4 regions of the Paenibacillus sp. IHB B 3084 genome follow, and region 4 is predicted to be linked to each of the others. Evidence: riboswitches for the same ligand, from Rfam matches in the RefSeq annotation. Region 4 holds a riboswitch; each other region holds the start of a gene.
What was found. Region 4 has a riboswitch for cyclic di-AMP ahead of ASL14_RS05155 (hypothetical protein). Riboswitches for the same ligand answer to the same signal wherever they lie in the genome.

Region 1 (4,909 bases), 1.5 Mb from region 4:
TGCCGAAAATCTATAATTCGACATATTACGACAAACAATGTCGAATGAAGGGAATCGTTTAGGATTTTATTGTATCTTAATCCATTATTCAGAATATTAAAGGAGTTGATATCTTGCACCAGCCACTCAGTGAAGAAAAAGTTTTTAAGGACCCGGTACATAACTATATCCATGTTCAGGATACAGTGATATGGCGTTTGATCAATACTCCAGAGTTCCAACGCTTGCGTCGTATTCGGCAGTTGGGTACATCTTATCTTACGTTTCATGGAGCGGAGCATAGTCGATTTTCGCATTCGCTAGGTGTGTACGAAATTACACGGCGTATTATTTCCCAATTTGAACGCGATGAATTTTCCGATTGGCCGAAGGAAGAAAGTTTAGTCGCGCTGTGTGCAGCTTTGTTGCACGATGTGGGGCATGGCCCGTTTTCCCATTCTATAGAAGAAGCCTTTCATATGAATCACGAGGATTGGACATGCCGGATTGTATTGGGGAATACAGAGATTAACGCTGTGCTGCGGCAAGTCGATGAGGAGCTTCCTGCGAAGGTGGCTGCGGTAATTGCCAAAACGTACGACAAGCCGATTGTCGTAAACCTGGTCACAAGCCCACTGGATGCGGACCGTATGGATTATTTGCTGCGGGATGCGCACTCAACAGGCGTCAATTATGGCACCATAGATTTGGATCGTATTTTACGGTTGCTGCGTCCTCATAATGGAAGAATTGTTGTGAAGGAGTCAGGCATGCATGCGGTAGAGGATTATCTGATGTCGCGCTATCAGATGTATTGGCAAATTTATTTTCATCCTGTGACACGCAGCTCGGAAATTTTATTACGTAAAATTTTCAAGCGGGCGAAGGAGCTATTTAGAAACGGATATGAGTTTAGTTTTCTGCTGGAGCCGTTGCCGGACCTCTTTCGGGGAGAGCTTACGGTGGAACAATATCTGATGCTCGACGAGTCTTTGATTCAGACAGTGTTCAGTCAGTGGAAACGGGAAAAGGACGAGATTTTAAGCGATTTGAGTGCCCGTTTTATGGATCGCAAGCTGTATAAATATGTAGAGATCGAAAATATGGATACAGATACCATTGACAACATTCGGACAGCGCTGGAGCTGGCTGGTCTGCATCCGGAATATGATCTGGAAATTGATTTTCCGACGGATCTTCCTTATGATGTGTTTCGGCAGGGTGGCTCGACGGACAACCAGATTTTACTGCTGGGACGTAAAGGAGAAGTGAGAGAAATTTCCGAAGTGTCGGAAATTGTGCGCTCCATTAGCGGCATTCACCGGGGAAAATATCACATGTATTATCCCCAAAACAAATTGGATGGGGTAAAGGACAAGCTTCCTGCCGAAATAAGGAATTATTTTGTCAAACAATAGACAATTATATGCCAAATAAAGTAATAAAGGAGACAAAAAAACTTGAATTTATTCGACACTCACACTCATTTGGATGCGCCGCAATTTGACGAAGACCGCGAAGAAGTTATAGCACGCGCTGTCGAATCGGGAGTGACCCGAATGATTAATATCGGATTTAACCGTGAGACCATTCCGTCTACCATGAAATTGGCCGAAACGTATGATTTTATTTATGCGGCAATTGGATGGCATCCACAGGATGCGATCACGATGCAGGAGGGGGATCTGGAATGGATTGCATCGTTATGCAGTCATAAAAAAGTCGTGGCGATCGGAGAGATTGGCCTGGATTATTATTGGGACACGTCGCCGAAGGATGTACAGCATCGGGTGCTACGCAACCAGATTGGACTGGCTCGTGAGCTGAACATGCCTATTGTCATCCATAACCGGGATGCGCATGAAGATATTGTTAAGATTTTGCGTGAAGAAAAAGCGAGTGAGGTAGGCGGAGTGATGCACTCCTTTTCCGGGAGCTGGGAGACGGCTAAAATGGTGCTGGATATGGGCTTTCACCTCTCCTTTGGCGGGCCGATAACGTTCAAAAATGCCAAGCAGCCAAAGGAGGTACTGGCACAGGTGCCGCTGGAACGTCTGCTCATTGAAACGGACGCGCCCTACCTGACACCGCATCCGTTCCGCGGGAAGCGAAATGAGTCCGCACATGTGGGACTGGTCGCAGAGGCCGCAGCCCAAATCAAGGGAATAGCGGTGGAGGAATTAGTGTCAATAACGACCCAAAATGCCTTGGAACGATTTGACATTAAGTAAAAAAGTGAAGAAATCAATCAAAATAATGAGATAGACGAAGCTAATCATGAATTTGTTGCAGGAAACTCGAGAATATTACAATATTTTAACCTAATATTGTAGAAAATGTACTTGAAACCTGCTTTACAACATGCATAGAAACAGGATATCATCTTTTCAGTGAATTGTTGTTTGAATGTAAACACCAACAGCTCATTTCATGAACCAGTCTCGCTGAGTCCCTTTTACAGGGAACGGGGGAACCGATATGGCTTACAGTACGTCCGGTGTATGGGCAAGAAGGGAGCGTCTCTTCCGCCAGCCGGCTCGACCTAGATTCCTTTCCCGGATGGGATTGAACAGGTGGAGGGGCCGTATTTCGATTTCTTTCTGGGTCTTCGGGGTGAATGTGAAGGCGACCGCCATGAGCGGTTGACCCAAGCTAGGGCGTCTCTCTACGTCCGAACCCGACAGCTAACCCCGTAAGCGTAACAAGAGAGAAGCCATCTCGTGCATGATTTTTCCGCATATTCGCACATGTCGGAAGCCACGAAAGAGCTCTCTAGTCTCTTTCTCTGGCTTTTTTTGTTGTGAATAAAAGAAAATCTGTCATCATACTGTGATTAAACAGGGGAGGACAGCATGCCGCGAAGACGGGTACATGGTGCAGGACAGTCGCAGTACGGGCTTGTCTTGTAGAAAATCTGTTATAGTCACGTCAATCTCAACTATGTCTTACTCCAGACGGCGGGCTATGTAAGGAGGACGGAGGAAATGGGCATTTTCCAAAAACAGGAGACCCATGAGTCACGCTCATCCAGCATGTCTTACGTATTGCGTTGGAAGCAAGAAAATGTGCGCCAGGCTGCTTTGGTTGCTATTTTTCTAATCGCACTAACGATTATGATTTCAATTCTGGTGTACACTCAATCTAAAAAACAGGTCTTTTTTGTCATCGACGGTAAGGCATCTGCGGTAGAAACCCGGGAATCCCAGCTCCAAGATTTGCTCAAAGAGCATTCGATTTCACTTCAGCCGCATGATACGGTTTCGATGCCGCTGAACGGAGCAGTTCAGGATGGGGATCGCGTAGTTATCAAACGTGCCAATCAGGTCAAAGTATCCTCAGGCAATGAGACGAAAAAGTTGTACACAACAGAAAATACAGTAGAGGGTGCCATTCGCACCTCGGGCTATAAATTATCGTCAAATGATAAAGTTTACCCTGCTCTGGATGCCTCTGTTTCGTCTAACATGGACATAAAAATCGTCCGTGTGAAGAAACAGCAGGTCGAACAGAAGCAACAGGTGCCTTATCAGGTCATCAAAACGGCCGATCCGAGTCTCTATAAAGGCGATAATCGGGTCATCCAAAGCGGTAAAACGGGTGTTGTGGTCCAGCATGTTCAAAAGGTATACCATGACGGAAAATTGGTATCCAAGCAACTGGTAAACAAGGAAGTCGCGCAAAATCGTGTGGATAAGGTGATTGCGGTAGGAACGAAGAAAAAACCGGTCGTTCTGGCTGCTTCCGTCGGTCCCGAAGATGCCGTTAAGGCAACACGGGTTAGTTCGGGCAATGCTGTCCGTAAAGCAGGTGTGAATTTCAAATACAGTAAAGTATTACAAAACGTCTCCATGACGGCGTATTCCTCACAGGAGTCAGGTATCGGTACACGTACCGCATCCGGCACGCGTGTCACGGAAGGGCGCACCATTGCTGTCGATCCAAGTGTGATTCCAATCGGCTGGTGGGTGTATATTGAAGGGGTGGGCTTCCGCCGTGCGGAGGATACCGGTGGCGCGATTAAAGGCCACAAAATCGATGTGTATTATGAGAGTTTGAGTCAAGCCAATCAGTTTGGTCGGAAGCACGGAAAAACCGTATATGTGATTGGACCAGTGAAGCCTGAAATGAACTAAAAACGTGTTGTATATGTTTGGGTCAATGCGATACTATTAACATCATAGTTATGCCATGCTAAGAAGAGGATATCCTCTTCTTATTTTGTTTTCAAAAGCAGGGAAAGATGAATATAGCTTACTGTGTAGTAGTGGAGGGAAACGCAAATGATCAAGGAAGTGATCGTGGTAGAGGGCCGGGATGATACGGTGGCTATTCGCCGTGCTGTCGAGGCGGATACGATAGAAACGGGCGGCTCCGCCATCAATAAAATGACGTTGCGCAAAATTGCGTTGGCACAGGAGCGGCGGGGTGTCATTATTTTGACCGATCCCGATCATGCAGGGGAGCGCATCCGCAAAATTATCGCCTCCAAGGTGCCCGGTTGCAAGCAGGCCTTTATACCAGAGGCGGAAGCGACGCGCAAAGGGGATATTGGCGTAGAGAATGCCTCGCCTGAAGCGATCAGACACGCTCTCGCACGGGTGCATACGACGGTGGAAGGGGCTGATCCTCTAATCGATTGGGCCGATCTGATTGACGCCGGACTTATCACCCACCCAAATGCTGCTGCACGGCGTATGGCTTTGGGTAATGTGCTGGGTATTGGTTACTGTAACGGTAAGCAGCTACATAAACGGCTCGCTGTGTTCCAGATCAGCCGTGAGGAATTTGCCGGTGCGCTGGCACAAATTGAAAGTGAAGGATTGTGATATCCGTATGACAGGGATTCAAGATATAGCAACACCGCGGCGCACGAAGGAGATTATTCAGCGGCACGGGTTTTCGTTCAAAAAGAGTTTGGGACAAAATTTTC
Region 2 (4,909 bases), on a different replicon from region 4:
TTCACGCGGATGCGCCTCCCGATACCGGAACGACTCATCCCAAGGAAGCGGTTGTTGTTTCTTCAGCACAAAAGAGCAGACAACGAGCCACTCCCACATTAGCTATGCTTCGAAAAAAACATTCGGATATTTTTAAAATGTGCGGCCCGCATACGCAGCAAATTGCCCTGACTTTTGATGACGTGCCTGATTCACGGTATACGCCGCAGGTTCTGGACATTTTGCACGCGAATGGTATCAAAGCCACCTTCTTTATCGTCGGTCACCGTGCGGAAAAACACTCGGGCATGATTCGCCGTATCGTACGTGAAGGCCATGCCTTAGGCAACCATTCCTATACCCATCCGGATTTTAGGAAGGCTTCACCGGAACGCTTTCGCAACCAGATTAAGAAAACAGAACATATTTTGGAGGCCACCGTTGGCTTTCGACCCAAGCTGATTCGCCCGCCTTATGGTGAAATTACGGAGCCTCAGATCCAGTGGGCGCGTAGTCACGGCTACATGATTGTCAATTGGAACGTAGACTCCCTCGATTGGAAGGGACTGAGTAAAACACAAATTCAGCGTAATGTGATCCCGGCTACCGGACCAGGCTCCATCATTTTAATGCACGCAGGCGGTGGTCAAAGCTCCAACCTGAAAGGCACTGTTCAATCCCTGCCGGGTCTTATTCAAGCGCTGAAAGCCAAGGGGTACAAATTTGTCACGGTTCCACGGCTACTTCACACCTCGGAGCGGAAATAATAGTAAAAGGGCTGTCTTACCAGCAGATGCATTCTGCTCGTCAAGATAGCCCTTTTTTAATCGACAAAGCCCATATGAATCAGGACCGGCGATTAAGTTATTTGATATTGGTTTACATAATATATATTATGTAAATATAATTCATTGGTTTATACAGACTATTTATCAATGACGTACAGCTTCACATTTTGGAAACCAAAGTCACTCACAAAAGATGGGCTACCCGGAATGAAAATATCAATCCGTTTCCCCGTAATGGCACTGCCCTTATCGCGAGCTACCGCTATAAAAGATTGATCCGGCAGCCCTGGATGGGAATAGCCTGTAACCAGCACTTTCGTACCCAACGGAATTACATTCGGGTCTACGGCAATCGTACCGAGTTTAAGCGGATTTCCGAAATAGTCTACTGCTCCCCATTTTCCATTTTCACTGGCTGCTGCGGAATACGCTGTGGCCTTCACATCAACTACTTTGCTGTAGTTAAATGTTTTACCCCATGCTTCAACCTGTTGATCGTCACCCGCCGGCGCTTTCTCGGACAAAAGCTGAGGCTTCGAATCCGAAGCGACTTTTACCTTGTTCTCGTCCGGAACCTTAATTTGTACTCCTGCATATATATTGCTGGCAGCAACATCCGGGTTCTCCTTTTGCAGATCCTCTACAGATACCCCGTAACGCTGAGCAAGCAAAAAGAAGGTATCACCTTCCTTGGCGGTATGAAGCGAAGCGGCGTCGGCTACCCCTGCTGTCTGTGCCAATCCTGCGATAGCTGCGGCCAGCACTGCAAATTTCATTGTTTTTCCAATACGTTTCAGATGTTTCAAAAGATATGTACCTCCTCTAATATGCCTGCGAAGTTAGCTGTCGGATTCGGACTCAGGAGAAGCCCTATGCTAATGCAATTCACCCCTAGGCACCTTCCATCCATTCGTATGAAGACGGATCAGAAGTGACTGCCGTTGTTACGTCCCCCGCACTTCCCATGGTTTTGGGTCCCGCATTCAGCGTCTGTCGTTGCTGTCTGCTGCCCAGGTAAGTTTTGGCTCACTGCATAATATCACAATTTTGTAACCTTATCTGCATGAAAATGTTGGGAACCTTGAACATCATACTACATCTGTTACAATTTTGTCATCATGAAATCGAAATCAGTTACAAAAATCTGAACGAGGATGACAAAAAAAGAAAAAGCCCTCCCGTCAAACTTCCACCGCGGAGGGCTTGCTTCATAGCCTTTACAAGCTCATTTCTTACAAAACCTTGGCAAGAAAATCCCGGGTACGATCATGGCTTGGTGTACCAAAAACCTGCTCCGGTGTACCTTGCTCCACAATTTGACCGTTATCCATAAAGATAATGCGGTCTCCTACCTCGCGTGCAAAGCCCATTTCATGCGTTACGATGACCATCGTCATGCCACCCTCAGCCAGCTTCTTCATCACGTCCAGCACCTCTCCGACCATTTCAGGGTCCAAGGCGGAGGTCGGCTCATCGAAGAGCATCACATGCGGCTGCATCGCCAAGGCGCGTGCAATTGCAATCCGCTGTTTCTGTCCACCGGACAACTGGTTTGGATAGGTGTCTTTTTTGTCTTCAAGTCCAACGGTACGCAGCAGCTCCAACGCAATTTTCTCTGCTTCCTTTGCTGACTGGCCTCTAACCTGAGTCGGCGCAAGCGTCAAATTTTGCAGTACTGTTTTGTGTGGGAACAGATTGAAGTGCTGAAACACCATGCCCATTTTCTCACGAGTTGCATTAATGTTGTGACCGCGTGCCGTAATCGGTTCACCCTCAAACAGAATCTCCCCGTCAGTCGGCTGCTCCAGCAGATTCATACAACGCAAAAATGTGCTTTTTCCCGAACCACTCGGGCCAATGACGACAACAACCTCGCCTTTGGCAATATCTATATCAATGCCTTTTAAAATTTCATTTTTGCCGAACGATTTACGCAGTTGTTTAACGGTGATCACTGGCTCTCAACTTCCTTTCCCATAAACCCAACAGCTTCGACAAGCTGAATGTCATTACAAAATAAATAGCGGCCGCGATGACGAACGGACTTAATCCTTCGTAGGTGATGTTCTTAATGACTTGAGCCTGATACATAATATCCACCATACCGATGGTAGAAATGATGGAGGACTCTTTAATAATCGTAATAAACTCATTGCCGATCGCAGGCAGTACAGACTTGAACGCTTGCGGTAAAATGACGTGACGCATAGCTTTGCCTCGTCCCATACCGAGTGAACGGGCTGCTTCCATCTGACCACGGTCCACTGCCTGGATACCTGCACGGAAAATTTCAGCCAGATATGCCGAGCTATTCAGAGATAACGTAATAATACCGGACTGAAGTGGCGTAAAATTAACGCCCAGCGTCAAAGCAACCCCATAATGGATGATCATAAGCTGTACCAGCATAGGTGTACCACGCAGCACCTCCACGTAGGCTGTACCCAACCACTCAATGATACGTACACCGCTCATCCGCAACAGAGAAATGATCAGACCAATGATAAATCCGAACAGTACCCCGAGGGCGGACAGCAACAATGTGTAGCCGATACCCGTAACGTAAAAACTGCGATATTTCCAAAATATATCCACAATGTTGTTGGATGAAACCTGTCGATCCGCAGAGAGCGCACTCGCTTCCGTGGAAAACTTTTCAATAGACCCGTCTGCTTTCAGGCGAGCCAACGTTTTATTTACAGATGCCAGCAGTTCAGTATTTCCTTTACGAATACCTACAGCCGTTTCTGCTCCTGCTTCCTCAGGCACCGCCTTGGCAAGTGTTACAGTGCCATCCAATGTGTATCCTTTAGCGACAGTGTCTTCAATCACGACAGCGTTAATACGCTGTGTCCGAAGCTGGAGCACCAGGTCGGAGATTTTATCCAGCGAAGTTACAGAGACATTGGGCACTTTTTGAGCAATCTCTTCCTGAATACTGCCCTTTTGTGCGCCGATCTTCTCGCCTTTCAAAGCAGCCATCGTCGGATATTTGTCCTTATCCTCCGGACGTACCATAATGACTTGCTTGGAGTGGTAGTATACATCCGAAAATCAATGCTCTTTCTGCGTTCATCCGTTGGTGTCATACCAGACAGTACCAGGTCTACACGACCACTTTGCAGTGCAGGCAGTAAGGAGTCAAAGCTCATGTCCTCAATAACCAGCTCTGCACCCAGATCCTTGGCAATTTCATTGGCAATATCAACGTCAAAGCCTACAATGGTATCCTTACCGTTAATTACTTTATGAAACTCATACGGCGGAAAATCGGCACTCATGCCGAGTACAAGTTTTTGCTGTGTCTTCGCTTCCGTTCCGTATGCAGTGAGCATAGGAAGACCAGCCAGCAGCAAGATAACCGCCGTCAAAATCAGGGCGGTAAAACGATATGCCTTTTTCAATCTTTTTTTCTCTCCTTAAATTCTTTATAATAAATAAGATTGTGTCATTATAAATGAATATGCATGAATATGCAATGAATGTTATAGTACAATTTCAGCATACCTGACGTAATACCTACATTTCAGCTTTTACAAAGGAGTTTTTCCATGAATAACAAAAATACGATCCAACGTACCATTGAACAGCATGCCCAACGTTTTAAGGACATTTCTTTATATATTGGCGCAAACCCGGAGCTGGGGAATGAGGAGTTTTTGGCGGCTGCTCGTCTAAAAGAGGAATTGGCTTTTCACGGATTTGAAGTTCAGTCCCCTGTTGTGGATATAGAAACGGCTTTTATTGCGACTTATAAAGCAGCCAAACCCGGGCCGGTCATCGCTTTTCTGGCGGAATATGACGCTCTGAAAGGCTTGGGACACGCATGTGGACATCACTTGATCTGTATGATGAGTACAGGAGCTGCTGTCAGCCTCAAATCGGTCATTGACGAGATCGGCGGAGAAATACGAGTATACGGCACACCTGCCGAGGAAACGCGCGGTGCCAAGGTTCCCATGGCGGCTGCCGGTTTGTTTGATGATTGCGATATAGCGCTCATGACACATCCTTATGACCGCTATGAAAAATCCGGCAAATCGCTGGCAATTGATGCTGTTCAGTTCGAATTCTTTGGGAAATCCGCTCACGCCGCTGCCAGTCCCCACGAAGGTATTAACGCGCTGGACGCAGTGATTCAA
Region 3 (4,909 bases), 1.4 Mb from region 4:
ACGACTTTGCATGGGCCGCTTCACCGAATTTTGTAGCCGCAGAAGAACCATTTTCCTCTGCTGAGGTGCCGGGTGTCAAAATCAAGCTGTATCTCGACCCATCGCACAAGGAGCTCAAGGGACGCTATATGAGCGCAGCCAAGGCAGCCCTTTCCTATTACAGCAAGTGGTACGGGCCTTATCCATACTCGACCCTGTCCATCGTTGTACCACCCAAAGCAGGCAGCGGCGCGGAGGGCATGGAGTATCCCACACTCATTACGGCTGCAGCGGCGGATAATCCGAATCCCGGCTATAGTCTGGAGCGGACGGTCGTTCATGAGATTGGGCATCAATATTTCTATGGAATGGTGGCAAATAACGAATTCGAGGAACCATGGCTGGATGAAGGCTTTACCTCTTATGCAGAGGAACGACTCATGGAGCAGGAATATGGGCTCATCCCTAACTTGCCGTTACAGTCTGGACAGGTATCATCCCCTCAGCCGTTAAACCGTGAGTCTTGGAAGTACGGCTCGGCTGCTAAATATGCACAAAATGCCTATTCTCGGGGCAAGCTGGTGCTGCGTGGCATTGAACGACAGGTCGGCGCGAAAAAAATGGATCGCATTATGCGTACCTACGTCCAGACCTACCGATTCAAGCATCCATCCTCGCAGAATTTTCAGCGTATCGTCGAAAGAGTCACCGGACGTTCGTGGAGCCACTATTTTGAACAATATGTATACGACGGCCAGATGGCGGATTTTTCAGTGGATCGCATTACGAACCGCAAGCTGGCCAACGGATACGAAGCAACCATTACACTCAGCAAAAAAGGGGCAGATTATCCCAAGGTCCCTGTTCAATTTACCTTCAAGGACGGCACAACGATATTCAAGGCATGGGACGGAACGGGCAAAAGCACCACCTATCGACTAAAAGGTGCATCTCCGGTCTCCCATGTGATTGTTGATCCGCTGTACACGATTGCGCTGGAGAACAAGCATATCAACAACAGCCTGAAGGCCGAACTGAACGAAAAAACCCAGACCCGTTGGAGCATAAGTGTAACCAAGCTGCTGGAGACACTGCTTGGAAGTCTGTCATGGTGAGGTGTCTATAGATGCGTACTGTTATAAAAGAAGGCTGGGCGCTTGTGCGCATACAATTTTATATTGTCATCATTCTGTTTCTGTATCGACTGCTATGGGGCGTTTTTCTCTATCGGCTGGTACAATCCGCCGTTACTCCCCTGCTGCTGCGCTACCCCGATCAGGGTCAAAATGAACTGGGACAGACGTTGTTTTGGATGGAGAGCCAGATTGCCCTGACGGACAACCAAGAGGTTCATATGTATCTGTGGATACTACTGGGGGCAACGGTGCTGCGTACACTGATTACCCCCTTCATCCGGGCGGGAATATACCAAAGTCTGCACACCCATGCGACCGAGCCACAGAGTCTGTCCTTTTTCCGCGGAATGAAACGTCATGGCTTGTCATCGCTGATCTATTACGTCATCGAGCTTGGACTCCTGCTGCTCCCTGCTTTCTGGGTGGCTCCTAAGCTCTACCCTATCGTGGCAGGGGCGCTGCAATCTCCGGCCTATCTCCTGCATGTGCTGCCCTATGCCATCGGTTGGATTGCTTATGGCTGGTTCATCCGCCAGTGCATCCTGTACATGCAGCTAGGCACCGTAGGTGGTCACGCCATACGATCGTCGCTGCTTGCCTTCTTTCGCCAAATCCTCCCGGCTATCGGTATTTCGCTTCTGCTCGGTGCAGGTGTACTGCTCGTCCTTGGTCTATTCGGCACCATGGCGATGATTTGGACTGGTATGCTGGCACTCATTCTCCAGCAAACGTATCATTTTGTTACCAGTCTGGTCAGGCTATGGCACATCAGTTCACAGTACCGACTATGGCATACCGATATCTCCGGCAGAGGTTGAACCTTCACTCCGTTCCTCCCGAACAATTTCTGGCTGTCCAAAGACAACTATCCATCTCCATTCATATCCAGGCAAACGGCACATAACTGAATACTCTTAACAAAATCTGTTCCCGCGATAAAGGGAGCAGATTTTTTTGTAACTTTTTGCGATGAAACATTTGCCAAAGCCAGCCGACTTTGTTACAATAATCGCAGTGAACTGATAGTAACAACTTTGTAATCTTTATTGTAACCTTTACCTTAAAAACATCGTTATCGTGAATATTGCTCTCCAAGGTGCACATCTTAAGTTAAGCCTAATTCCTGGCACCTGGGAAGCGGGGGAACCAGTTTGGGTGAATTGATCTCGCAACAGAGTGGTCATAGGGGAACCTTCTACCGAATCCTTAAGCTAACCTCGCAGGCATTGGAAGGGGTATATTTTTTTTGAAGAAGAAGCTAACGATCGCAGCCATGGGTCTCGCCATTGCCTTTACATCTTTTACATTCGGTGGAGGAAGTGCATTTGCAGACTCTAAGATGGACCAGGTCATCCAAGATGCCAAAGGAACGAACTACAGAAGCGGAGGCACTACACTCGACGGGTTCGATTGCTCCGGCTTCACAATGTATGTATATCACAAACTAGGAATTAATCTGCCCCATCAATCCGGATCACAATTCAAAATGGGATCTTCCGTATCCCGCGACGAAATGAGACCTGGTGACCTGGTGTTCTTCAACACCACAGGAAGAGGCATTTCCCATGTAGGTATCTTCGTAGGTGAAGGGAAATTTGCCCACTCCTCATCTTCACGTGGTGTAGTTGTTAGCTCACTGGACGAAAACTATTACGCTAACCGCTATGTCGGTGCAAAAAGAATTATGAGCACAGACGCTTACCACGCTGTAGCTTCTGAAACTCCTGATGACGACAACGTAGAATAACTAACGAACAGCAAACTAACCCTGAGCCGCAATTTGATTCTGGCCGGAATCGAATTGCGGTTTTTTATGTCCACAACATCAGAAACGTTATCGTTACTGACGAACTGACACCTCAAAAGGTTTCAGATTTTGCGAACATCGTCGGTTTTACCGTCACGGCTGGGGGAGCATATGAACAGTAAAGCCTTCTTATTGAATGTATACCCGACTTGGGTATGAAATAAACACCGCTTGCCAATCCCCTGCAACTTGTCTACAATCTGTTGTTAATGGTTTAAGTACTTGTAAAAGGAGGATGGGGAGACATGCCGGCCTCAATATCTAACTACCGGATCGTACCGATGGACGAACAGCAGGCGGCTGCGATATGTGAGTGGCGCTATGATCCACCCTACAACATATACGGCTGGCTACCTTGGGAACAAATGAAGGCACTTGAAGTCGAATTTGGAAGCCCCACGCTTCGCCAAGAGCAATATGTTGCTGTGCTGGATGACGAGAACACGCTAACCGGATTTGCTCAATATTTCCCGATGATTGGAGTGACCCGGCTGGGTCTGGGAATGCACCCCCAATTATGTGGACATGGCAGAGGCGCCGATTTTGTCCGTGCCATTGCCATGGAAGCCAGACGACGCAACCCGGAGAATGAAATTGATCTGGAGGTACTGACCTGGAATGGGCGCGCCATTCGGGCTTACAAGGCAGCCGGATTTGAGATTACGGATACCTATGAACGTCAGACTCCCGATGGTAAAAAGCCGTTTCATTGTATGGTATATCATCCTGACCCCCAGCCTCGTGTTCAATGATAAAAGCGCCTTCGGCATACAACGGCATTGTTGTATATCGAAGGCGCTTTTATCATATGGCAGACCATGATCAGCTCAATGACTGCTACGCATTTTCTCAAAAGCTTCATTATATTGTTGGGCTTCCTTAATATCTACGGCCATAATGCCACCGTCATCCCAGGAGGTTAAGCGCAGGGTCACGGTCTTATAATCAATCGTAATAAATGGATGATGATTAAATGCTTCCGATATAGCAGCAACTTCATCCACGAATGCAATCCCTTTCATAAAACTGGAAAAATTATATTTGCGGACAATCCAGCGTCCTTCCTCCAGTTCCCAGCCCTCCAGCTTCTCCAGATGTGCTTCAATCTCTTCTTGTGTAAAAGGCATGTTACGACTCCTCCCCGTTTATACGGAAGCCTTTCAGCCGCTTGAATGCGACCAAAACTACGATATAGTGGTGTCCATATTACCACGGCCCCGTTGATAAATCCATAAGACGGACCTGTTCAAATCAAAGGTACCGACGTTAGCTCCTCATCCCCAATGAGCACATAGATACGGTGCTGCTCCGGTTCATAGATGACAACGCCGCTGCCCACAGCGATAACGGGCTCTGTACCCAGCGCATAAAACAGGTCTTCAGCCAGCGCTTCATTGACTTCCTGACGCCCTGCCGGGTCCAGCCTGTCCCAATCTTCTGCTTCCATTTCGAAAAATTCATAGCTATCCGGAATGTGTCCCACAGCCTCTGTCAAATCGTTCAAAATTTGTTCATACTCCCGTCCGTGCTTCACTCCCATGCCATTTCCTCCAATTCTTCCACCATTCATTAGATAATCACCTTATTATACCGGAAATTCGTACTTAACAAAAAAGAGAGTTTTGTCGATAAATACTATAATCCGTCTTGTAATGACGTGCCTGGGGCAAGGACGACCCCGGTGGCATGAAAGGATTCAAAATCTATTCTCATGGATGAGGTGTATCATGCAAATTTCAACCATTATCGGACTTGTACTCGGGATTATGTCATTGGTCGTCGGGATGATTCTCAAAGGCGCGCCAGTGATCAACTTGGTCAACAATCCCGCTGCTTACATGATTATTTTTGTCGGAACGGCAGCAAGTATTTTTATGGCCTTCCCGATGGCAGAAATTAAACGGATTCCAAAACTGTTCAAGGTTATTTTCACGGAACAAAAGCTTTTGGACCGTAAAGAGCTCATCGGCACGTTTACCGAATGGGC
Region 4 (4,909 bases):
TGCGGAATAATTGGTGTGTTATAATAATCATCAGTAAACATGTTAGAATTAACCATCTAAAACTATGATACACGTTTATACGTGTTTTTACAATCTAAAATACGTAATTGAGATAAATTTATTACTTATTTAAGTGATAAATGGTTTGAATAATCCATCCGGAGCCTGTAAATGTGAGAAATGTCAGTTGTAATCTGGATAAAAAAAGCACTCTGCCACTGAAAAAAGTGGTGGAAGTGCTTTTGGTGTTGTGCTGGAAGGGTGAAAACAGGCATCAGGGGGATGCTGGAGGCGTATAATGGGGACAGACGAAGGAATTAGTCGAATCTTACCCGCGCTAGTGGTTGCTGCTCATATAGGGTGGCTGCGTAATGTAGGAGTTGGACCAGTGTCTTTGCAGAAGGCGACGCTGAAATGCGGTTGGCTCAGTCTCAGGGGTGTTGAATTGTTTCCATGCGTCTAGAAGCTCGTTGGTCATTCGTTGAATAACAGGATTTTTTTCCTCATAAGGAGGATGGAGTAGTTTGGAAGCATCTTCGACACAGAAGGACACTGCCGCGGCAAGGTAGCCGTGAATGGTTTGCTCTACATCATTTCCAAGAGAAACGTTAATCCAGGTATGAACGGTTGCGAGTGTGCCAATCGCATTGTATTGGTTAAGTATAGCTTCGAGCTGGTCGAATTCAAGCCAAGGGTACAAAGCCTTAGCGAGCTTGAGCAGGCGTTGGCCGGATAGGCGTGACTCTTTCATGTGCTGTAGGGAAGAACGCTGGGTGTGCAGCATTTTATCAATAAGAGCGATACGCCAACCATCATTTTGCTGAACAGCGATATAAAGGCTTTTGATAGCCATGCCATCGAGGGATGTGAATTGAGGATGCAGATCGGTGCGTGCATAGTGTTCCAGGTCTTGCAGACAGGTTAAACGACCATTTCGAAACAGCTCCTTTAGCCCGTAGGAACGAGTGAAGCCACCGACAGGCAGGGAAGGGTCCAACAGCAATGCGTAGTTCAGCAAACGATTGCCTTTTTGCAAAGCGGTTCGCCTCCTTAGAGTATAGTTTTTTATGTTATATTAAGTGACTTTAAAAATCAGATTAAGAAAAATTTTAGTGATATTATGTAATATATATTTACACTCAAGATGCTTGTATGTCAAATTAAATATTTTATAGCTTTTATATGTTATATTATATGACTTTAAAAATAATTATTGTATTTATGTTTACAAATAGAATACAAGGGAGTATAATAAATCTGTTGCCTCAAAACATTAGAATTTGCGGTCGTGGTGGAATGGCAGACACGCTATCTTGAGGGGGTAGTGGGCGTACGCCCGTGGAGGTTCGAGTCCTCTCGACCGCATTACATGCAAGACACAGTTAAAAAAGCATCCTGACACGTTTTTGACGTGAAGGGATGCTTTTTTGTTATATCCCTTTTTTCCTAGCCACAGGAGCAGCCGCCTGGTTCGGCTGCTTGTGAACAGTGATGAAGTGGCTTGTAAGCTTTGCTACAAGAGCTTCTCGATATCCCCCGCCAGTTTATCCGGAGTTGTCTGTGGGGCGTAGCGCTTAAATACGTTACCTTCGCGTGTAATTAAAAATTTAGTAAAATTCCATTTGATCGCTTTGGAGCCTAGTACGCCCGGAGCTGTCCGGGTGAGGTAGCGGAATAAAGGGTGTGCCTGATCGCCATTGACATCTGTTTTGGCAAACATCGGGAACGTAACTCCATAGTTAATCTGGCAAAACTCCGAAATGTCCTCGCTGGAACCCGGCTCTTGCTTGGCAAACTGGTTGCTGGGGAACCCCAGGATTTCAAGCCCCTGCTCATGGTACTGGTCATATAGCTCTTGTAGCGCCTTGTATTGAGGGGTTAGCCCGCATTTGCTGGCTGTATTCACGATAAGCAGAACTTTTCCTTCGTATGTGGACAACGGAATCACTTTCCCTTGCAGGGTTTGTGCATCATATTCATAAACGGTCATGGTATCTCTCCTAATTTACTATTTTACAATTAAATTGTAAGCAATTTAACGAGGGGTTGCAAGTCTATAATAGATGTATTGCACTGTCTGAAACTGTAAAATCGTATTTTGTTCAAAACGGCAAATGGCACTGCAAATGGGGCGAATTGCGGTGTTTCTCATCGTAAAAACAGGCTCAATCGGCGTTTATCAGGTGCATACAGCAGTTTTTCTTTCTCTTTTACAAAAAAGGGACAAAAAAGCTCTCCATACGCCAATATTGACATGCCCGTCATTTTCGAAAAGGGATGAAAAACCGAGCTTGAAGGAGCTGGGAGAAGTATATTACAGTTGTAAGCGCTGTTATTCATCTTCTTTGCTCCAAAGACCGATTTATAACCCTGCAGGTGAGCTTTACAGTGTTCCTTGCGCGGGTGTATGATTCAAGACGTAATTTCAAATTAAGTGAATGAAGCAGCAACGAATTGTCTATAGCGCTGAATTTTGCAGTTGCAAAAGCGGGGGAACCAAACGAGATCTATGCGGCTTTTAGAGGGCCGTGTGTCTCATGGGGTGAATTTTCCGGCCAAGTGCCAGAAATAGGGCGACTCTCACGTCCGAATCCGACAGCTAACCTCGTAAGCGTACAGGGAGAGGCAACAAACCGCCGTGTGCAACCATGGTTTATTTTATCATGGTTACGTAAGAAGCCGGAGGAAGCCTTTTTCCTTCGGCTTCTTTTTGTTGTCTTTTTATACCGGGAGAGGAGCTACTGATGGAAGGTCGGCTAATCATTGTCACTGCACCGAATGAATCGGGCAGAAATTTTGTGAAATTGCTTATGTACAAAAAACTGGCGTTTGCGGTTCTGACGAATAGCGCTCAGGAGGAACGACAGCTCAAAAAAATGGGTGTGGAGCATATTGTGCGCATCAATACGATGCAAGCAGGAAAATGGAATTTTCCCAAAAAAGAAATTGGCTGCGTGTATTTGTTTGAGAACAGCTTGAATCTGACGTGCCGTTTTCTGCAAATATGCCGGCCGCTGACATCAGATTCGGTCTATGTCATTACACAAGGCTGTAATCCTCAAGGGATTTATCGAGGTTTGGGAGCAGACCATGTGATCTACACTTTGAATGGAGAGGTGGGTTTCCTGTTGAACGGATAGTCGCTTACGGTATGGATAATATAAATTAATATTTTCGAATTCATTGTATGGTGATTTTACGAGGATGTAAGAATGACGATCTGAGGACCGATACGGGAGGGTATGAACATGATGGATATATACATGCTGCTCGTGATGGCTGTGAGTTATGGAGTGATACTGCTGTTTGTACGCTGGTGTGATGCGCAGACCTCCAAAGGAGGGCGAAAAGGATGATGGTTGTGCTTACGCTTACGGCGATTGTGTTTGTGTATTTAATCTACGCACTCCTGAATCCTGAAAAGTTCTAATCAGGTGAACAGGATCAAGCGGGCGGGGGACAGCAGATCGTGGATGAGACATCAGAGGCAGCGGGTTTTCGCAAACGTGTGCACTCGCCTGGTGCTATGAACCCGTCTGTTGTTCCAAACGCAGGAGCATTTTGAAGGAGGGAATAGATGATGGAGCTGCTGCAAATTGGAATTGTGATTGTGATATTGCTGCTTTTGGTGAAACCAGTGGGCACCTATATATATCATGTATTCTCAAATGAACCGAATCGGACAGATCGGGTGTTTGGCGGAACGGAGAAGCTGATTTATAAGGTTATAGGATTGAAAAAGCTGGAGAGCATGCGTTGGACCACGTACGTTATGAGCTTCATTGCTACGAATGTCGTGCTTGTGGCGATCAGCTATGTGCTGCTGCGCTTGCAGGGACTGCTTCCCGTTAATCCGGCTGGAAATGGCAATATGGAAGCGTCACTTGCTTTTAATACAGTGATCAGCTTTATGACCAATACGAATCTCCAGCATTATAGCGGAGAAAGCGGACTTACGTATTTGACGCAGATGGCGTTCGTTACGATGATGATGTTCACTTCGGCTGCTTCCGGTTTTTCGGTTGCTGCGGCTTTTATGAGAGGATTGACGCGGCGCGGTGAAGGGATGGGCAACTTTTTTCAGGATTTTATCAAAGCGATTATACGGATTTTTCTTCCATTGGCCTTTGTACTTACGCTGGTGCTGGTCGGACTGAAGGTACCGCAGACGCTTCAGTCTACGGCGGATATTACAACGCTGAGCGGAACACAGCAGCAGATTGCTTTGGGACCCGTTGCTTCGATGGAATCGATCAAGCATTTGGGCACGAACGGGGGCGGTTTCTATGGGGCCAACTCGGCGCATCCTTTTGAAAATCCAAATCCCTGGACGAATGTGCTGGAAATTTTGGCGATGTGGGTGATGCCGGCTTCGCTGCCGTATACCTTTGGACTGTTCGCCCGTAATCGCAAGCAGGGCTGGATTATTTTTAGCTCCATGATGGTATTGTTCCTCGTCTTCCTATCCATTACGTATGTGTCAGAGAAAACGGGCAATCCGTTGATTCATGCACTGGGTGTGGATGCTTCTCAGGGAAGCATGGAAGGGAAAGAGGTTCGCTTCGGCATTGGACAATCGGTGTTGTTCACGGCTGTAACGACGGCGGCAACCACTGGCTCGGTGAATAATATGCACGATACGCTGACCCCGCTGGGCGGTATGGCTGCTTTGGGTGAAATGATGCTGAACGTCATTTTCGGCGGTAAGGGCGTCGGGCTGATGAATATGCTGATGTACGCGATTCTGGGTGTGTTTATATGTGGATTGATGGTCGGCAGGACCCCGGAATTTATGGGCAGGAAAATTGAAGGTAAGGAAATGAAGCTGATCGCGATTGCCATTTTGGTACATCCGTTTCTCATTTTGGTGCCGACTGCGCTCGCTTTTATGAGTCATTGGGGGTACGAT

Region 1: it holds a riboswitch for cyclic di-AMP, as region 4 does, so the genes downstream of both, ASL14_RS11995 (resuscitation-promoting factor) here and ASL14_RS05155 (hypothetical protein) in region 4, are expected to answer to the same signal.
Region 2: it holds a riboswitch for cyclic di-AMP, as region 4 does, so the genes downstream of both, ASL14_RS26415 (3D domain-containing protein) here and ASL14_RS05155 (hypothetical protein) in region 4, are expected to answer to the same signal.
Region 3: it holds a riboswitch for cyclic di-AMP, as region 4 does, so the genes downstream of both, ASL14_RS11605 (C40 family peptidase) here and ASL14_RS05155 (hypothetical protein) in region 4, are expected to answer to the same signal.

What each region holds. Positions count from the first base shown of each region.
Region 1 covers NZ_CP013203.1:2,574,243-2,579,151, reverse strand. The annotation lists gene ASL14_RS12005 (HD domain-containing protein) at 114-1,397, shown strand; gene ASL14_RS12000 (TatD family hydrolase) at 1,440-2,210, shown strand; cyclic di-AMP (ydaO/yuaA leader) riboswitch at 2,412-2,694, shown strand; gene ASL14_RS11995 (resuscitation-promoting factor) at 2,964-4,112, shown strand; gene rnmV (ribonuclease M5) at 4,260-4,805, shown strand; gene rsmA (16S rRNA (adenine(1518)-N(6)/adenine(1519)-N(6))-dimethyltransferase RsmA) at 4,813-4,909, shown strand, end outside.
Region 2 covers NZ_CP013206.1:4,573-9,481, forward strand. The annotation lists gene ASL14_RS26410 (polysaccharide deacetylase family protein) at 1-746, shown strand, start outside; gene ASL14_RS26415 (3D domain-containing protein) at 905-1,573, opposite strand; cyclic di-AMP (ydaO/yuaA leader) riboswitch at 1,581-1,753, opposite strand; gene ASL14_RS26420 (amino acid ABC transporter ATP-binding protein) at 2,000-2,722, opposite strand; gene ASL14_RS29770 (amino acid ABC transporter permease) at 2,709-3,362, opposite strand; partial or broken gene ASL14_RS29775 (transporter substrate-binding domain-containing protein) at 3,474-4,102, opposite strand; gene ASL14_RS26430 (M20 family metallopeptidase) at 4,319-4,909, shown strand, end outside.
Region 3 covers NZ_CP013203.1:2,468,286-2,473,194, forward strand. The annotation lists gene ASL14_RS11595 (M1 family metallopeptidase) at 1-1,094, shown strand, start outside; gene ASL14_RS11600 (hypothetical protein) at 1,106-1,933, shown strand; cyclic di-AMP (ydaO/yuaA leader) riboswitch at 2,219-2,356, shown strand; gene ASL14_RS11605 (C40 family peptidase) at 2,362-2,862, shown strand; gene ASL14_RS11610 (GNAT family N-acetyltransferase) at 3,168-3,674, shown strand; gene ASL14_RS11615 (4a-hydroxytetrahydrobiopterin dehydratase) at 3,750-4,049, opposite strand; gene ASL14_RS11620 (hypothetical protein) at 4,169-4,462, opposite strand; gene motA (flagellar motor stator protein MotA) at 4,650-4,909, shown strand, end outside.
Region 4 covers NZ_CP013203.1:1,102,241-1,107,149, reverse strand. The annotation lists gene ASL14_RS29050 (hypothetical protein) at 174-299, shown strand; gene ASL14_RS05170 (urease accessory protein UreF) at 338-1,018, opposite strand; tRNA gene ASL14_RS05165 (tRNA-Leu) at 1,283-1,365, shown strand; gene ASL14_RS05160 (glutathione peroxidase) at 1,514-1,990, opposite strand; cyclic di-AMP (ydaO/yuaA leader) riboswitch at 2,455-2,630, shown strand; gene ASL14_RS05155 (hypothetical protein) at 2,745-3,140, shown strand; gene kdpF (K(+)-transporting ATPase subunit F) at 3,353-3,430, shown strand; gene kdpA (potassium-transporting ATPase subunit KdpA) at 3,581-4,909, shown strand, end outside.